Regions from separate parts of the Gilliamella sp. ESL0254 genome, predicted to be linked through region 1. Evidence: riboswitches for the same ligand, from Rfam matches in the RefSeq annotation. Region 1 holds a riboswitch; the other holds the start of a gene.
What was found. A riboswitch is a leader RNA that binds a small molecule or an ion and turns the genes downstream of it on or off. The one in region 1 is predicted to bind thiamine pyrophosphate.
Positions count from the first base shown of each region.

Region 1 (8,460 bases):
CGTATTTAACGTTTGATGGCGGACGAACTAAGGCTACTACAACCGATGATTTATTGACTATCACATTGTCTGATGGTACAAGGGTTACGCCATCAACTAACACATCAAGTGCACAAAATCCAATAAGGTTACCTAATGTAAGGGATACTTTAGGTGATATAGGCATGTTGGTGCCATCTTCAACTAATTCAGTAAGTTTAAATGACTTAGTGAATAGATATCATTATTGGGGAGATGATGATGGTGATGGTCAGGGTGCCAATAGTGTTACTGCGACGGGAAGTTTATCTGTACTTTTTTATGATAAGGATAGTAATACTGTAAGTCGTAGTGATACATTAGATTTTTGTAAGGCACCTTATAGGGTGGTATTAGTAAGTGGAAGTGGAAGTATAGAAACACAGTACGGAGTTCCTAATATAAGCAATTTTAATGGTCAACGCGTGACATATTATATTAGTCCGTATAATAATGTTGGTGTTTGTTTCGTAAGGCCGAGTTTGTACTATGGTGGTACTGGCGATTTGGTTAGTGTTGCTAGTAGGGACGAACCTCACTTTGCTGGCCCTGCTAGCGTATGGAATCCGAAGAAGGGGTTTTTAGTTCAGTCAACAAATCCGTTATCTTACGGTCGTAATTTTCCTACTACAGGTGCTGATGGATTATATTTTGATTTACTCTTAGGTGGCATCGAAGCTAGGCAGGTTACATGGTCTTCAGTTTCTCACGGTGGAATAACCGCTAGAGCATATCCTGCAAACCCTCAAAATAATTGGATTCATGAGCGGACAAGCGTAACTCGGATAGAGTTACACGGTCCTCATGCAGGTGTTAGTCTGAGAGAGTCAAGTAATCCTAGTCCGCTTACTCCATTACCATCTTTGCCGCAGACTTTTGAGTTGGAGGGGAGAGATAGTAGTGGTCGAGTGGTAGTGAAATATGGATTTGTGCTAAAACAGTGGTTTGTCAATCGGGGTAATAAACTAGATACCCCGTCTAACCATCTATCTTGGTGTAGAAGTTTGGGTTATCGTCTTTCTCGGGTAAGGGATTTAACTAATGCCGGTTGTTATCGCATCCACCCAACTTATTCTTGTGTTGGAGCTGTTGGTGCTTATCCGCGGTCAGGTAACGGTTATTACGATCGTCAAATAGGTGCAGGTCTTTTCTCTGAGTGGGGCGACGTGAGAGGTTACTCTACTGCGGGCTTCGGAGGTATGAACCACTGGACTAGCGACGTAGGAAGTAATGGCCCGTTCAGTGTCTACTCGCATACTGGCTCTATCCTCAGCAAGGGTAGCCCTTGGGGAGATTATGCTGTTTGCACTACACCTTAGCTTTTATCTCTAGTCCTTAATCCTTGGACTACGGGGGGCGGTTATGGTGCAGATAGAGGACAATCTAACAAAGAATAAAGCCCCCGCATAAGTTGGGAGCATTTTCCCTTAGGATGGCGCTGTTGCGGCGAAGCCACAATCGCGCCACTCCCCGCCGGCGACGCTGAAAGCGTGGTTGGCAATTCTAATGATTACGTTGTGGCGGTTTAAATTCGTGGTCTATTTATAGTACGGCAAGGTTTCGGACGTTTTGACCTTTGGTGAATAAAATAGCTACCGTGACCACGTCCGAGTAAAGGGAATTAAAGCGAATTCCCTTTACAATCCCACGCTTGGCTGCAGAATGTGGCCTGCGGCACTACTCGTATCATCCTGATACTCGCCTCTACGAGGCCATCTTCGCTATGCTCAGATGTTCAAATTTGTTCCAGACAAATTTGTCCGACGCACCACAAACTCGCCAAACGTCCTGTTTGGCGTGCTAACCTCGCTCTATTGTCGGCACATTCTGACGCCGGAACAAGACAAACAGCATAACCTTTGGTGTTTTTTTGTGAGTTGTTTTTGTGTAAAAAAGCAATGAAATTGCATCAAAAAAGTGGTCAGGAAAGGTATTGATTTTATTGAAGTTTTTATTTTGCTGTTTTTAAGCTAAATCAATCACTTACACAACCTAAGTAAAGGTTGGTATACAACAAATCAACAAAATCACGAATAGAGCGTTTTAATAACATCCATTTAATCATCAAAAAATCGGTCAGAAAAGGTGTTAATTTTATTGAATTTTTAATTTAACAATCTTTACCCAAAAACAAAAAAAGGCTGCAAAGCAGCCTCTTTCCAGTAAAATAATATTACCAATACTATTTAACTACATAAAAGTTAACATCGCGAGTATTTCTGAGAGCATCAACGAATTGCCTCAATTCTTTGCTATAAGTTTTCTCAGGATCGTTTGCTTCTGTACATTTGTCTTCTGAACCATAGCTTTTAGCCATTGCATCATTTGATGCCAAATTGTCGTATGGTTTTGTAAAATCACTACCTTTTAATGTCATAAGATGATTCCAATCATTTAACAGGCCTTCCATATATTGGCGACCGGCTTCGCATTTTATGTTATTTAAGTCAATCTTAGGAATAACATATTGGCTTATCTCGCTGAACTTTTTAGGATTGTAAGGGAAGCTAATGTCTTCTTGTTCATCTTCTTTTAAGAATTCAATAAAGTCGCTTTCACGATATAATTTTCTATAACGTTGTTGATAAGATTGGTTTTTCTTTAATTTTAGGTCTTGAGTTATTTCTTTTGGGAAAGGCTGATCATAAGAATAATCCCAATGATATTGGCTGTGTTCAATAAATACATCATTGATTAATTTTGCTGGCATTTCTATTTCTTGCTCTTTACCATCAATAATGACTGGGATGCTATTTATTTCTCTGTTTTCTCTTAAGATCTTTTCGTATTGTTCATCATTCATCTCAGAGGTTGAATAGATGACTGTGTATAAGTAATAGTTACTTTGTGTTGGGTTAATAAGACCTAATTCGCCAAATTGAGCCGGTTTTACGACAAAATTGAAGTCGTCATTATTATACGATAAGGTATGTTTGCCGTATTCAAATGTATAGTTAATACCTGATTTGGCTGGAATCGTTAATTCTTTACCATCTATAGTGACTTTTATTTCGTTAGCAGTAGGATTGTCAATCCAACGGTTGATACTAGATTGGTTAGCACCAAAACAACCCACAAGGGTTAAGCTTAAAGTTAATAATAAACAATATTTTATTTTCTTCATCATAATGATTTGTTATAAGTGTTGATTGAAATATGATGCTATCATATTATGGATAAAATTGTAGTAATTTTAGTTTTTTTTATGTAAATTTTTATTAAGACTATAACCAGTAAAAGTAGCGAGAATCTATGAAATTAATCGTCGATAATATGAGTTGTCAACATTGTGTTAAAGCAATAACAAAAGCGATCAATGATATCGATCCAAAGGCAAAGGTGACTGTTGATTTAATCAAGCACGAAGTTGATATTGCAAATAGTACTATCTCTCAAGAAGCCGTAATTGATGCTGTTAACAACGCTGGCTATGACTTTGTTAGGATTGTGACACCTTAGCGAGTTTTTATCTCGTTATTTATATTGCTATTATTAGCAGGATATATAATATGAAAGAAAAAATATTGAGTATGACAATAGCTGTCGTAGTTTGGTTTGGTGCGGTTTTTTTTGTTAATGCTTATCAGATTGAGTGCCCACAAAAAATCGACGTTAAAGAAAAAGTAGAAAAAATGCCCGAAGGATGGGAGGTTTTTGAGAAAGATAGTCTGAGTAGCGCTTTTCATAGCATGATTGTTTATTATGATCATCCTTCTAGAATGGCGGTTTTAAAACCAGCAAAAGGAACGGTTGATGGTAAGAAACATGAGTTAATATGGGAAGTTAATCACTATACAGACGTTGAACCTTATTATGTTAGTTGCGCTTACAGTACAAGCAGAATTGAGTTAATAAAAAAAATTGATTTATCAATGAAAAGTTGTTGGGCTGACTACTCTAAAAATGAACAAGGAAAAAAAGGGACACTTACTTGTAGCACAAGTGAAGCAAAGAATCTGCATTAGTTAAGGTATGGGATTGGTTGTTATATACAATAGTTGACAACTTAAATCCCATTTAGTTTGTTTATTGTGCGATTACCACCAACGGTAAAAATGGTGTGTTGGTCCAATCCCTTTCCCTATATTTAAATCGTTAGCATGACTAATTGCGCCATGTAGATAATTTTTGGCTTGGGCTATTGCATCTGGCAAGCTGTTGTTAGGTAATAATGCGGCAATCGCTGCGGATAATGTGCAACCAGTGCCGTGTGTGTTTTTTGTTTGAATACGTGGGGCGGTTATTTTAACTGTGTTATTTTGAGTGATTAAATAATCAGGGCTTTCATTGCTGGGCAAATGTCCTCCTTTCATTAATACCGCTTTACAGCCTAACTTGAGTAATTCATGTCCTTGCTTTTGCATATCATCTTCGTTTTTTGCTTCGTCACAATCAAGTAGCGCGGCGGCTTCTGGTAGATTGGGAGTGATGATGGTTGCTAGGGGGAGTAAAAGTTCGCGAATGGCTGTGATGGCGTCAGGTTTTAGTAGCGAATGTCCCCCTTTGGCGACCATGACGGTGTCTAAGACGATGATCGGGATTGGATTGGTTTTTAGCAGGTGGTGGACGGTTGTGACAATCTCTTTATTCATGAGCATGCCCATTTTTACACTATCAATTTGAATATCTTGATAAAGCGTATTAAATTGGGCTTCAATAAATTCGGGTGAGATCGCTAATACCGCATCAACCCCTTGTGTGCTTTGTGCCGTTAAGGCCGTGATGACCGACATGCCATAGGCGCCGAGTGCAGAAAAGGTTTTTAAATCGGCTTGAATACCTGCGCCACCGCTAGGGTCAGATCCAGCAATGGTTAATGCAATTGTTGTCATAATAGTATTTCCTATTTAGCTTGTTTGATTTTGTTAATAAGCGATAACGTTGCTTGTTGAATATCTTTTTGGCCACAAATAGCCGAAACCACTGCAATACCGTCAATGCCTGTTTGGATGACATTAGTTACATTGTTTTCATCAATACCACCAATGGCAACAGCAGGGCGCTGCTTTAGTTCTACTAACTTGGTTAACTGTTCGGTTCCCAGTGCGGCCGTTGCATCTTTTTTGGTTGTTGTTGGAAAGATAGGACCAATACCAATATAATCAACCAGTTGCCAAGGAGTGGTATCAAGTTGTTGGCGATTAGATACTGAAAACCCTAACCATTTGTCTTTGCCAATAAGTTGGCGAGTGATATCGGCAGGTAAATCACTTTGTCCAATATGTACGCCATCGGCATTAACTGCTAAAGCAATATCGACATGATCATTTATAAATAATGGAATAGCTGTATCACTTAACGCTTCTTTCAATGCTAATGCTGCTTGATACCAATCTTTACCTGCCATTTCTTTTTCTGATCTTAACTGTATAGCGGTTACGCCGTTTTTGACAGCAATTTTTGTTGTATTGACCATACCACTAATACCACCACAGAGTAGTGGATCGAGCACTAAATAAAGGGTTAAATCCAATTGTTTTTTCATCTTCTATCCTTATTAAAGTGATGGATTAAATAGTGAGAGTTGATCTAATAGAGATACCGTAAAGGTGCCTAATCCTTGCTGTTTGTTGGCAAGTTCAGCGGATTTTTTCATCATAAAACATGCCGAGGCGGTAGCAGATAAAGGGTCAGGTGAATTGGCTATAAAAGCTGCTACCATGGCGGATAATGAACATCCTGTTCCCGTCACTTTCGTTAAAGCAATATCGCCCCCAGTTATGCTATATACGTTGTTACCGTTAGTGACATAGTCGATATCACCTGTCACTGCAACGATAGTTTGATATTTTTGCGCAAGCTCTTTGGCAGCGTTTAAAGCTGATTGGGTTGAGTCTTGACCATCAGGTCCTTTTGCCGATGAGTTTTGACCATTTAGTGTTAATATTTCTGAGGCATTACCACGTATTACCGTTGGTTTTAATGATAATAATTGATATGCAATTTCAGTACGATAATTAAGTGCAGGTCCTACCGCGACGGGATCGAGTACCCATGGTGTTTGTGTTTGCTGCGCTTTAGCTGCTGCTAATAACATACTTGTGACTATGTTGCTGTGAATGGTACCAATATTAATCAATAAACTATCGGCAATGGAAACAAATGCAGCAACTTCTTGCTCGGCAACAACCATTGCCGGTGATGCGCCAATAGCAAGTAGTATATTAGCGGTAAAATTTTGGACTACATCATTAGTTATGCAATGCACTAGTGGGCGTTGTTGTTTAACGTGGTGGATAAAAGAGGTTGCTTGGTTGGTTTTGAATGATTTGACTGTTGGCATATTTATTTCTTCCTTATTATCTGTGCATCTTGGGAAGAATTTGCCAATTTTGTGACTTGATGGCTTAGACTTCCCTACGCTGGCATAATCCAGATCAGGTTCAACGGGTAAAATCTCAGTTTTTTGTTGAAACAAAAAACACCCCGAGTCAAAATTTATTTGGTTATTATGAACTGACTATCTATTTTTAACAAGTTATTGTAATAATTTTTCGATGTCGGTAATTGCCTTTCTATCAGGTAAGAAGATGATAAGGTGATCGTTGTCTTCAATAGTTAGATCGGTATTGACAATAATGACATCCTCACCACGGACTACCGCCCCAATGGTTGCACCAGAAGGTATTTTTAAACTGTTAATATTTTTGCCAACCAGTCTTGATGTTTCACTATTACCATTGGCAACAATTTCGACAATTTCGGATTCACCTTGTCTTAATGAAACGACTTTAACAACGCCAGTTTGCCTTACATGGCTTAGTAGCTCTGAAATGGTAGCATGTTGTGGTGAAATTGCAATATCAATCACACTGTCATTAATTAGTTCAAGGTAGGCTTGGCGTTGAATCAATACAATTACTTTTTTAGCCCCCATCCTTTTGGCTAGCATGGATGACATGATATTGGATTCATCATCACTGGTGACAGCAATAAATAGATCAGTAAGTTCAACTTGTTCTTGTGAAAGCAATTCTTGATCCGATGATTCGCCGTGCAGAACTGTGGTATTAGTAAGTTGCTCAGCAATTAATTCGGCACGTTCGGCATTGCGTTCGATTAATTTTACTTGATAGTCGTTTTCTAAACGCTTTGCTAAAGTGACTGCCACGCCACCACCGCCACTAATGATGATTCTTTTATAAGGCTTTTCTAAGCGTTGTAACTCACTCGTCACAGCTTTGATATTAACTGGTGGGGTAATGAAATAAACCATATCACCGGCTTCAATTAGGGTTGATGCTAGTGGACGTATAAAGCGATTTTTGCGATAAATTGCGACAACCCGTGCTTCAACATGGGGTAAGTGCTCTTTAAGTCCAGACAGTTCACTGCCAACTAAAGCACCGCCATAATAGGCGGTAACGGCCACCAAACAGACTCGATTGTCATAAAAAGACGCAAATTGTAGCGCCCCCGGATATTGTACTAATTGACTAATATGATTAGTGATAAGGTTTTCTGGAGCAATAATATGATCGATGTTTATACAGTTTTTGTTGAAGCAGGAGTAATTTTCGTCATTGTATTCAGGCTCTCTAATACGTGCTACTTTTTGTGGAATGTGAAACATCACATGCCCAATCTGGCAGGCTATCATGTTGATTTCATCAGAATTAGTAACGGCAACAAGCATATCGGCTGATTCAGCGCCAGCGTCTTTTAGTACTTGTGGATAGGACGATTTACCACAAATCACCTGTAAATCAAAACGTTCTTGTAGTGATTGTAATTTATCATGGTTTTCATCAACCACTGTGACATCGTTTTGTTTTTCGGTAACGAGATATTCAGCAAGCGCACTACCTGTTTGTCCTGCACCGAGAATAATAATCTTCATAACTAATCCGTATATTTACATGGCTTTAATTATTGACAGTTTTTTTAGTCTGTTAAAGCCATTGCATACTGTTTTATTTTTAGTGATAATCCGCTAGTGATTTGGTAATTATACAAAACCGATTGCATCATAGACCTTTTTCAATGTTGGTTCGGCTTTTGAACGTGCTTTTTCGGCACCTTCTTGCATGATTGAAAATAAGTAACTTTCGTCATCACGATACTCATGATATTTGGTTTGCAAGGTGGTTAGCATGTCAATAACTTGCGTTGCTACTTCGGTTTTTAAGTGACCATACATTTTACCTTCAAACTCTTTTTCAAGTTCGGCAATCGGTTTTCCAGTGACACCTGTCAAAATATCAAGCAGGTTTGAAACGCCAGCTTTATTTTTTATGTCGTAACGCACCGCTGGTGGTTCGTCAGAATCGGTCATTGCTCGTTTGATTTTCTTTTCGATCTCTTTAGGATTTTCAAGTAAGCCAATGACGTTATTGCGGTTTTCGTCTGATTTGGACATTTTTTTTGTTGGTTCTTGCAATGACATAACGCGGGCGCCTACTTTGGCAATAAATGGTTCTGGAACAGTAAAAATATCGCCAT
Region 1 covers NZ_JAAEDU010000001.1:1,248,357-1,256,816, reverse strand. Annotated here, with positions in the region: gene GYX25_RS05880 (hypothetical protein) at 1-1,337, shown strand, start outside; gene GYX25_RS05875 (hypothetical protein) at 2,201-3,145, opposite strand; gene GYX25_RS05870 (heavy-metal-associated domain-containing protein) at 3,271-3,477, shown strand; gene GYX25_RS05865 (STY0301 family protein) at 3,528-3,983, shown strand; gene thiD (bifunctional hydroxymethylpyrimidine kinase/phosphomethylpyrimidine kinase) at 4,056-4,850, opposite strand; gene thiE (thiamine phosphate synthase) at 4,862-5,503, opposite strand; gene thiM (hydroxyethylthiazole kinase) at 5,516-6,301, opposite strand; TPP riboswitch at 6,356-6,457, opposite strand; gene trkA (Trk system potassium transporter TrkA) at 6,497-7,858, opposite strand; gene trpS (tryptophan--tRNA ligase) at 7,967-8,460, opposite strand, start outside.

Region 2 (8,460 bases), 930 kb from region 1:
TGTTATCACATACTGGCCGTTAGGCTTATTCATATCTGAAGCAATTTTGGCAAGAAATTTAAGTGGAGCAACACCAGCCGACGCCGTTAATTCAAGTTCCTTAAAAATAGCTTGGCGAATATCTTGAGCAATTAAGGTAGCCGAACCGTAACAAAGCTTGCAATCGGTCACATCAAGGTAAGCCTCATCAAGTGATAATGCCTCAATAGATTCAGTATACCGCCTAAAAATTTGATGGATCTGTTTTGATACGTCTTTATAAACAGCATGCCTACCCGGTATTATTTTAAGATTAGGACACAATTTTATAGCTTGTGCCATTGACATAGCACTATGTATACCATATTGACGAGCTAAATAATTGGCAGTGGCAACCACACCACGTTTACGGGGATCACCTCCAACCGCAATGGGCAAATTGCGATAACGGGGGTTATCTCTCATTTCAACGGCGGCATAAAAACAATCCATATCGACATGAATAATTTTTCGCATAAAACGGCTTCACAACACTTAAAAATATACTGTATAAATATACAATATCATAACTAAAACTGTTGTGTAAATAGCCTTTACGGTTACTTAGCCAATTTATCAAAATCAATTAAACCATTTTTATCATAAGGATCGCCAATCCAGCGCGTTGATTGATGAAAACTAGGATTAACAATACTTTTTTCAGGAACGTATAAGTTATAGCTTAATCCCGCTAAATCAGACCACGTGTGAATCAAATCTTGCGTACTAAATTTGCGATCCACATAATGTTGATAATGATTCGGATGCGTTGCCACCCATGTTGGTGATTGCCACAGCATAAATGGCACAGTATACATGGTGCGAGTTGGTGCTTTTTCGTTTCGCCCTAAGATATTGTGTGGTGGGGTTTGATAAACATCTTCGCCATGATCTGAAAAATACAACATAAAACCATTTTCTTGGCTATCTTTAAAGATATTAAAAAGCGTTGTCGTAATATAATCGTTATAACTTATGGCATTATCATAAGTATTATACACATCGACTTTATCGTCATCGATATTAAATGTAATACCTGTTTTATCTTTAAAACGATCATACACACTATCTTTTGGGTAACGGAACGCGTATTTCATATGCGTGCCTAGCAAATGAATAACAATGAATTTCTTCTCACTTGGATCATTCAACACTTTTTTAAATGGTTCAAAAACGGACTCATCATATCGCCTTGCACTTTGATTACGATCGTTATTCATATAAAATTGTTCATCCGTTTGCTGAGAAAACATCGTTAACATCGTATTACGGCGAGTCATTGTTTGCTGATTGGTGATCCAAAACGTTTTATAACCTGCTTGTTTCATTAAATGGATTAAAGATGGCGTTTTTAAATATAAATCTGGGTGCTGTTCATCAGCAAAAGTTAATGCTTGTTGTAAAATTTCAATGGTATAAGGTCTTGATGAAATCACATCATTAAATACCACAAAATTCGGATTATCTTTTTTGAACTGCTCAATTTGTGGTGTAGTATCCCGTCCATAGCCATAAATTCCCATTCTATTGCGTGTTGTTGATTCACCTATTACTAGCACTAACGTTCTTGGGGTATTACCGTTGGCATCTTTTAAATTTTCTAACGGTGGTAATGTTTGCAAATGGTTTAAAATATCTTCCATATTTGATAATTGTGAACGATAAGCTAAATAACCATTAAGCAATTGCCATGGTACGGTTGTTTCCATACGTGATAGCAGGTGCGATCCCGCTTTCCTGATGGATGATTTTTTTATTGTGACACTAATAAACAATGGCATAATGGCATAAATCACAATTAACAGTGATGCAATCCATTTTGTACAGCTTTTAACATAAACTGGTTTTACTTTAGTCCACAGATAAATCCCTACCAAGCTATAAATAATCAGAATCACAACTAATTTAATACTCAAATACTGCTGAATAAACTCACTAGACTCAGCAAAGTTTGATTCCGCCATAATAAAAAAGACACTTTGCGAAAATTCCTGTCGATAAATAATAAAATATCCAACAGAAATCAAAGACAAACTGCCCACAATCATTCCAAAAACAGTCGCAATCCTCCGCGTATAGTTAGGAAAAATTAAAACAGGAATAAGCCAAATCAAACTATAAATAATAGAATCACGCAATCCAATAACATTAGAATGACCAGAAAAGAAAATATACAATTGCAACGCACTAGAAAAATAAGTAAAAAATAGAATATTAAAGATAAGTGCTGATCGACTAAAAGAACGATTTGCTTTGGTGTTTTGCATAGATATTAAATAAGTTTGTTATTAATTATTAAAAATAATCTACGCAAAATAGATTAATAAAACCTTAAGACATAAAAATTTTTATTTAAATAATAAGTTATCAACAAAGAATAATCGTGAATTAATTTAGATGAATAATAGATAAATAGACAGCTAAAGACCTTTATTTAGCCCTTAACAACGACTATTTATTGAAAATTAAACCCCAACATTTTGGCAATGTGACTATTTTCAGGTTGTTTTAGCTGTTTTGGCAAACCATTAAAAACAATCTGCCCATTATCCACAACCAAACAACGCGAAAAGTAACTGAGCGAATCATCAAGGTAATGCGATATCATCATTAATGTTAAATTAAACTTATCACAAATTTGATTAACTAGCGCTAGCATTTCATAACGTAAAGCTTGATCAAGCGCTGAAAAAGGCTCATCCAATAATAAAATAGGCCGATGCTGAATTAAACAACGCGCAAGTGCCACTCGCTGGCGTTGCCCACCTGATAACTGTTCTGGATATCGTTTGCCAAATCCATCCAGTCCTACTTGAATTAAAATGTCACAAATAGTCTGTTGCTCAGCTACCGTTAACTTTAATGATGGCTTAAGTCCTAAAGCAATATTTTGTTCAACGGTTAAGTGACTAAATAAATTGTTATCTTGAAACAACATTGATACAGGGCGTTTACCAGGAAGTAAGTTATTTGCGTATTGTTTATTAAGAATGATATCGCCCGATTTTGGATGAATAAATCCAGCAATTAAATTTAATAAAGTACTTTTACCTGCACCGCTAGGCCCAACAATAACGACGCGTTCTTTTGCTACTATAGCAATATCAAAATGTACTTTAAAATTATCATATTGATAATTAATGTGATTCAGTTCGATCATAATCTATCACAACCAACAAACTAAAAGATAATATTAACAATAATGCAGCCGTTACGGTACTTTCTTGATAATAATAATGCGATATTTGCTCATATAAATAGTAGGGTAACGTAATGACTGACTGCCCACCAAATAACGCAATAATACCAAAATCACCTAATGATAATATGGCTGAAAAAGCAAAGCTCTGAATGATTAATTTTTTTAGCGCTTTGTATTCGATCAAATAAAAATGCAACAAACCATCAATATTGAGTGATTGAGTTAATTGCCAGTAGCGTGCGGTCACATCATACATTGGTGCGGCAAGATTTTTTAATACAAAAGGTAATGCCATTAAGCCATTACACAACATAATTAAGCCACACACAAATACAGAACTATACGCGTAGGGAAATAACAATAAAAACAGACCCGATGCCAGTGCCATGCTTGGAATAATTAAAATCAGCGATCCCACTAACATTAATCGATTGCTCCACTGCGTGTGCTGGTTAATCAATAGGCGACTGTTGGTATAAAGTAATAATAAAGCAAGTAGCATAGCAATCATTGCCGATCCCAAAGCAATTAATACCGAAAACATAACAGCGTGTTGGAAAGCTGCCGTTAAAAATGACCACTTAAAAAAATAAATCCCTTCAATAATTATGGTGATGATGGGCAGCACAATAAATAGCCCACCAATAACAATAATCAACATACTCAACAACACTAAGTGAAACGAAACTGGCACGCAATAATTTTGCCTAACGTAGTTCACACTAAGTCTTTTGTTATAATTTGTTTTTTGCATCAACCGCATAAAACTAACACAACAAACTAACTGCAAACAGGCTAAAAATACAGCTTGTATCAAATCAAACTCACGAATAGATTGATAAATAGCCACTTCAATTGTGGAATATTTTGGTCCACCACCAAGCGTTAATACTATGGCAAAACTCGAAAAACAAAGCATAAAAATAAGCGATGCCATCGGGAACAATTGCCGACGTAGTAGCGGCCATTCAACCAATTTAAAATAAGTAAAACTCGAAAAATTTAACTGCGTTGCTAACTGTTTGTGTGCGACAGGCACGTTATTTAATGTTTGGTAAAATAAACAACAAGCATACGGAAAATTAAGAAACACATGCGCAAGTAATATACCTTTTAAACCGTAAATGGATGTAATAAATGGTAATCCCAAACAATTGAACACCCCTGCCAATAAGCCATGTTTTCCGTAAACAGACAGCAGCCCCGTTACCACAACAAGGGTAGGTAAAATGAAGGTAATTGGCATTATGCGTAACAATAACCGTTTACCCCAAAAATTGACCATTGATAAAGCTTTCGCCATGACTATTGCAGATAAAATAGATAATAATGTCGATAGCGTTGCTTGAAATACTGTTATCCAAATCAAATGCATTAAATAACTATCAAAATAGACAGTTAAATTATTAGACTTAATAGCGACCAAGCAAAGTGCACATAGCGCTGTGCCTAATACAATTAAGATGAAGCTTGCAGCGCTAAAACCAGGAAGTAATGTTCTTAATTTCAACATTAGACTAAATAAAACTACTTACTAATGGTGGATTTCCATTCACGTACCCACGCTTTTTGATTCTGTTCAACTTGCTTGGCATCAAACTCAAGCGCTTTATCAACTGGCTTAATTTGCTGAAAAGCGTCAGGTAATGGAATATTAATAATCGGATACATGAAATTTTTTTCAGCAAATTGGCGCTGTACCTCAGGGGTTAATAAATATCTCAAAAATGAACGTGCAAGCTCCGGTTGCTGACTGTACTTAGTGATGCCAGCAACTTCAACTTGACGATAATGACCTTCGTCAAAAATAGCCGCAGCATAACGATGATCATTATTATTCATAATATGAGCCACAGGTGAAGTGCTATAACTAAGCACAAAATCAGCTTCACCTTTTAAAAATAGACCGTAAGCTTCGCTCCAACCTTTGGTCACAGTCACAGTATTGTTAGCTATTTTTTGCCATGCAGATGCCGCATCATCACCATATATATTCTTTATCCAAAATAATAAACCTAAGCCAGGTGTACTCGTTCTTGGATCTTGATAAATAATCTTCCAATTGGCTTTATTATCAACTAATTCATGCATAGTGCGTGGCGGGTTACTAATCTTTTGCTGATCATAAATAAAGGCAAAATAACCAAAATCATAAGGCATAAAATTACTATCCCACCAGTCGGTATTTAAATTATTTGGCTTACTGATTTGATGAGGAATAACAATACCTGCCTGTTTGGCTTGATCTAAAAGGTTATTGTCTAACCCTAAGATCACATCGGCATTGGTTCTATCACCCTCAAGACGAATTCGATTTAAAACCGCCACCCCATCGCCTAATGCAACAATTTCAAGTTGGCAGTCGCACTGCGCTTCAAAGCCCTTTTCAATCGCCTGACCTGGTCCCCATTCTGAAATAAACGAATTATAACTATAAACAATCAAAGTAGGTTTTTCGCTAGTAGCATTGGCATTGTTGACCACAAAAAGTGCAAACAAGCCTAAAGGTAATAAAACATTCTTAAAAAACATTTTGCCTCCAAAATAGCAAATAAAAGACAAAAGGTTTGAGCAGATACAATAAACTCAAATCCCTCCGCTGGCATGATCCAGTTCAGGTTCGACGGGTTATGTTAGCCAATCTAACATTCTCAGCCCTACTGGGCACCCCGTTGAGAACGTCGAGTAGTTTAGAGGTTAGCGTGAGGATTGTAAACAACGAAAGTGACCAAGAGTGTATGTTTGCGTTTTTTTTTAAACACCAAAACAAAAATATGATTAAATTCGATATCTTTTTAGACATTTTTTAGTTGGTTAAATGGTTTTCATTATGGTTCCCTATTCGTAGTCTTGTTGATTTGTTAGATGTCGCAACCTTCCCAACTGCGTATAAACGATTGATTTTTTTGAAAAGATGAAAATAAAAACTTCAATAAAATCAATACCTTTTCTGACTGATTTTTAGCAAAAAAACTTCCTAAATTGAACGTAATCTTCATGACTATTTTGATCACCAAACAGCAAACGTCCGAAACCACTACAAATAACTGACAATCAATCTACAAATAAAAAACAGTTAGAAAAATATTTGATTTTATTATTTTTTTTATTTTAAAATAAAAAAACTTACTCAAACCAAATCATTGACGCCATCCGCCCTGTTTGATTTTCCCGACGGTATGAAAAAAACTTATCTTGTTCAGTATAAGTACAAAAATCCCCTCCAAAAATCTTAGTTACTCCCATTGCTTGTAAGCGTTGTTTAGCAATTAAGTAAAGGTCGGCTAGGTATTTTTGTTCAGCAGGGTTGATTAATTTAAAGGCAATTTTTGCATTGCGGTCGACTTTTTCAAATTGTTCCTTGACATCAATACCAACTTCGAATTTTTTGGCACTGATCGCTGGCCCAAGCCATGCGATGATGTTTGACGGTGGCGAGACAAATTTTTTGACTGTTTCTTCCAGTATTCCGTTACATAATCCTCGCCAGCCGGCATGTGCTGCCGCAACTTCGTCACCATTAGTTGTACAAAACAAGACTGGCATACAATCGGCAGTAAGTACTACGCTCACTTGTTTGGGTTGATGAGTATAAGATGCGTCGGCTTCTATCGTTTGGTTAGGAATGTTGCCTGTTGCTGTTTGTAAAGCAATTTGCGATATATCCAGCGCTATGGTGCTGTGGGTTTGAGTTAGCCAATAAGGTTCGCTGGGTATCTGTTCGGTTTGTATTAGGCGCTGGCGGTTTTGCGCTATGTGCTCTAAATTATCGCCTGTTCGACTCCCCATATTTAAGCTCGCAAATGGTGCCATACTAACACCGCCTGTTCGTGTTGTGGTGAGGGCATGGACGTTTTTGGGTGCTGTCCAATATGGGTAAATCGATTTTATCATGTTGGTTACCAGTCTAGTTCATCTTTGTGCTGTTCAGTGTCTTCTTGCAAAGCTTGAATTAACGTTTGCATGTCTTGCGGTATTGGTGCATTCCATTGCATGAGTTCTCCTGTAATGGGATGATACAGGCGTAACATGGTGGCATGTAATGCTTGGCGGTCAAAGTCACGCAAGGTTTGAATAAACGATTCACTTGCGCCTTTGGGCGGCCTTGGGCGCCCACCATAAAGTGGATCGCCAATTAATGGATGGGCAATATGTGCCATATGTACACGAATTTGGTGAGTACGACCTGTTTCTAAGCGTAAGCGTAATCGGGTATGTAAGCGGTACTTTTCCATCACTCGGTAGTGTGTAACCGCAGGTTTGCCGGTCGGGAATACTGCCATATGGGTACGTTTGGTTGGGTGGCGGGTGATGGGTTGATCTACTGTGCCCCCTGCTGTAATAATGCCCATAGCAACTGCCTCATATTCACGGGTGATTTCGCGGTGTTGAAGTGCATCAACTAAATGAGTTTGGGCATTAATGGTTTTAGCAACAACCATAAGGCCTGTGGTATCTTTGTCCAGTCGATGAACAATACCAGCACGCGGTACACGCGCGATGTTAGGATGATAATGTAATAAAGCATTTAATACCGTACCATCCGGATTACCTGCACCGGGGTGTACGACTAAATCACGCGGTTTGTTGATAACTAATATGTCGTCATCTTCATAAACAATATCAAGTTTTATATCTTCAGGTTGGTGATAGGTTTCTTCTTCGATTTCGGCATTAATTGCGATTTTTTCACCACCTAAAACCCTTTCTTTGGGTTTATTAACTATATTGTTATTAACAGTGACTTTATTATTGACGATCCAATCTTTTATTCTTGATCGTGAATAATCAGGGAAAAGCTCTGACAAAGCTTGATCTAAGCGCATCCCTAATTGGTGTTGTTCAATTTCGGTTGATAATTTTAACTCATGCATGTGTAATTTATCTATTTTAAGCTGTTTTATTTTAGAGTATTATATACCAATCATCGCCTTTTATGTTTAATTATATTTGGATTGAAAACTGAATGAAATTGCGCTTACACTCTTTGTTAGCTATCGCTTTAACTGGCATGCTAATTGGTTGTACTTCTTCTAAGCCAGATGTTGAAAATGTACCCGAAATTGAGCTTTACAATAAAGCTAAATCAGAGCTTGAAAATGGGAATATAAAATCCAGTATTAAAGTATTAGAGTCCATGGATAAAAATTATCCATTTGGCCCTTATTCACAACAAGTGCAACTTGATTTGATTTATGCTTATTATAAGTCTGCCGATTTGCCATTGGCGATTGCCTCAA
Region 2 covers NZ_JAAEDU010000001.1:318,043-326,502, reverse strand. Annotated here, with positions in the region: gene dinB (DNA polymerase IV) at 1-495, opposite strand, end outside; gene cptA (phosphoethanolamine transferase CptA) at 579-2,285, opposite strand; gene thiQ (thiamine ABC transporter ATP-binding protein ThiQ) at 2,474-3,178, opposite strand; gene thiP (thiamine/thiamine pyrophosphate ABC transporter permease) at 3,156-4,733, opposite strand; gene thiB (thiamine ABC transporter substrate binding subunit) at 4,748-5,752, opposite strand; TPP riboswitch at 5,794-5,902, opposite strand; gene pgeF (peptidoglycan editing factor PgeF) at 6,347-7,111, opposite strand; gene rluD (23S rRNA pseudouridine(1911/1915/1917) synthase RluD) at 7,120-8,094, opposite strand; gene bamD (outer membrane protein assembly factor BamD) at 8,187-8,460, shown strand, end outside.
Region 2: another riboswitch for thiamine pyrophosphate. It lies ahead of thiB (thiamine ABC transporter substrate binding subunit); the one in region 1 lies ahead of thiM (hydroxyethylthiazole kinase).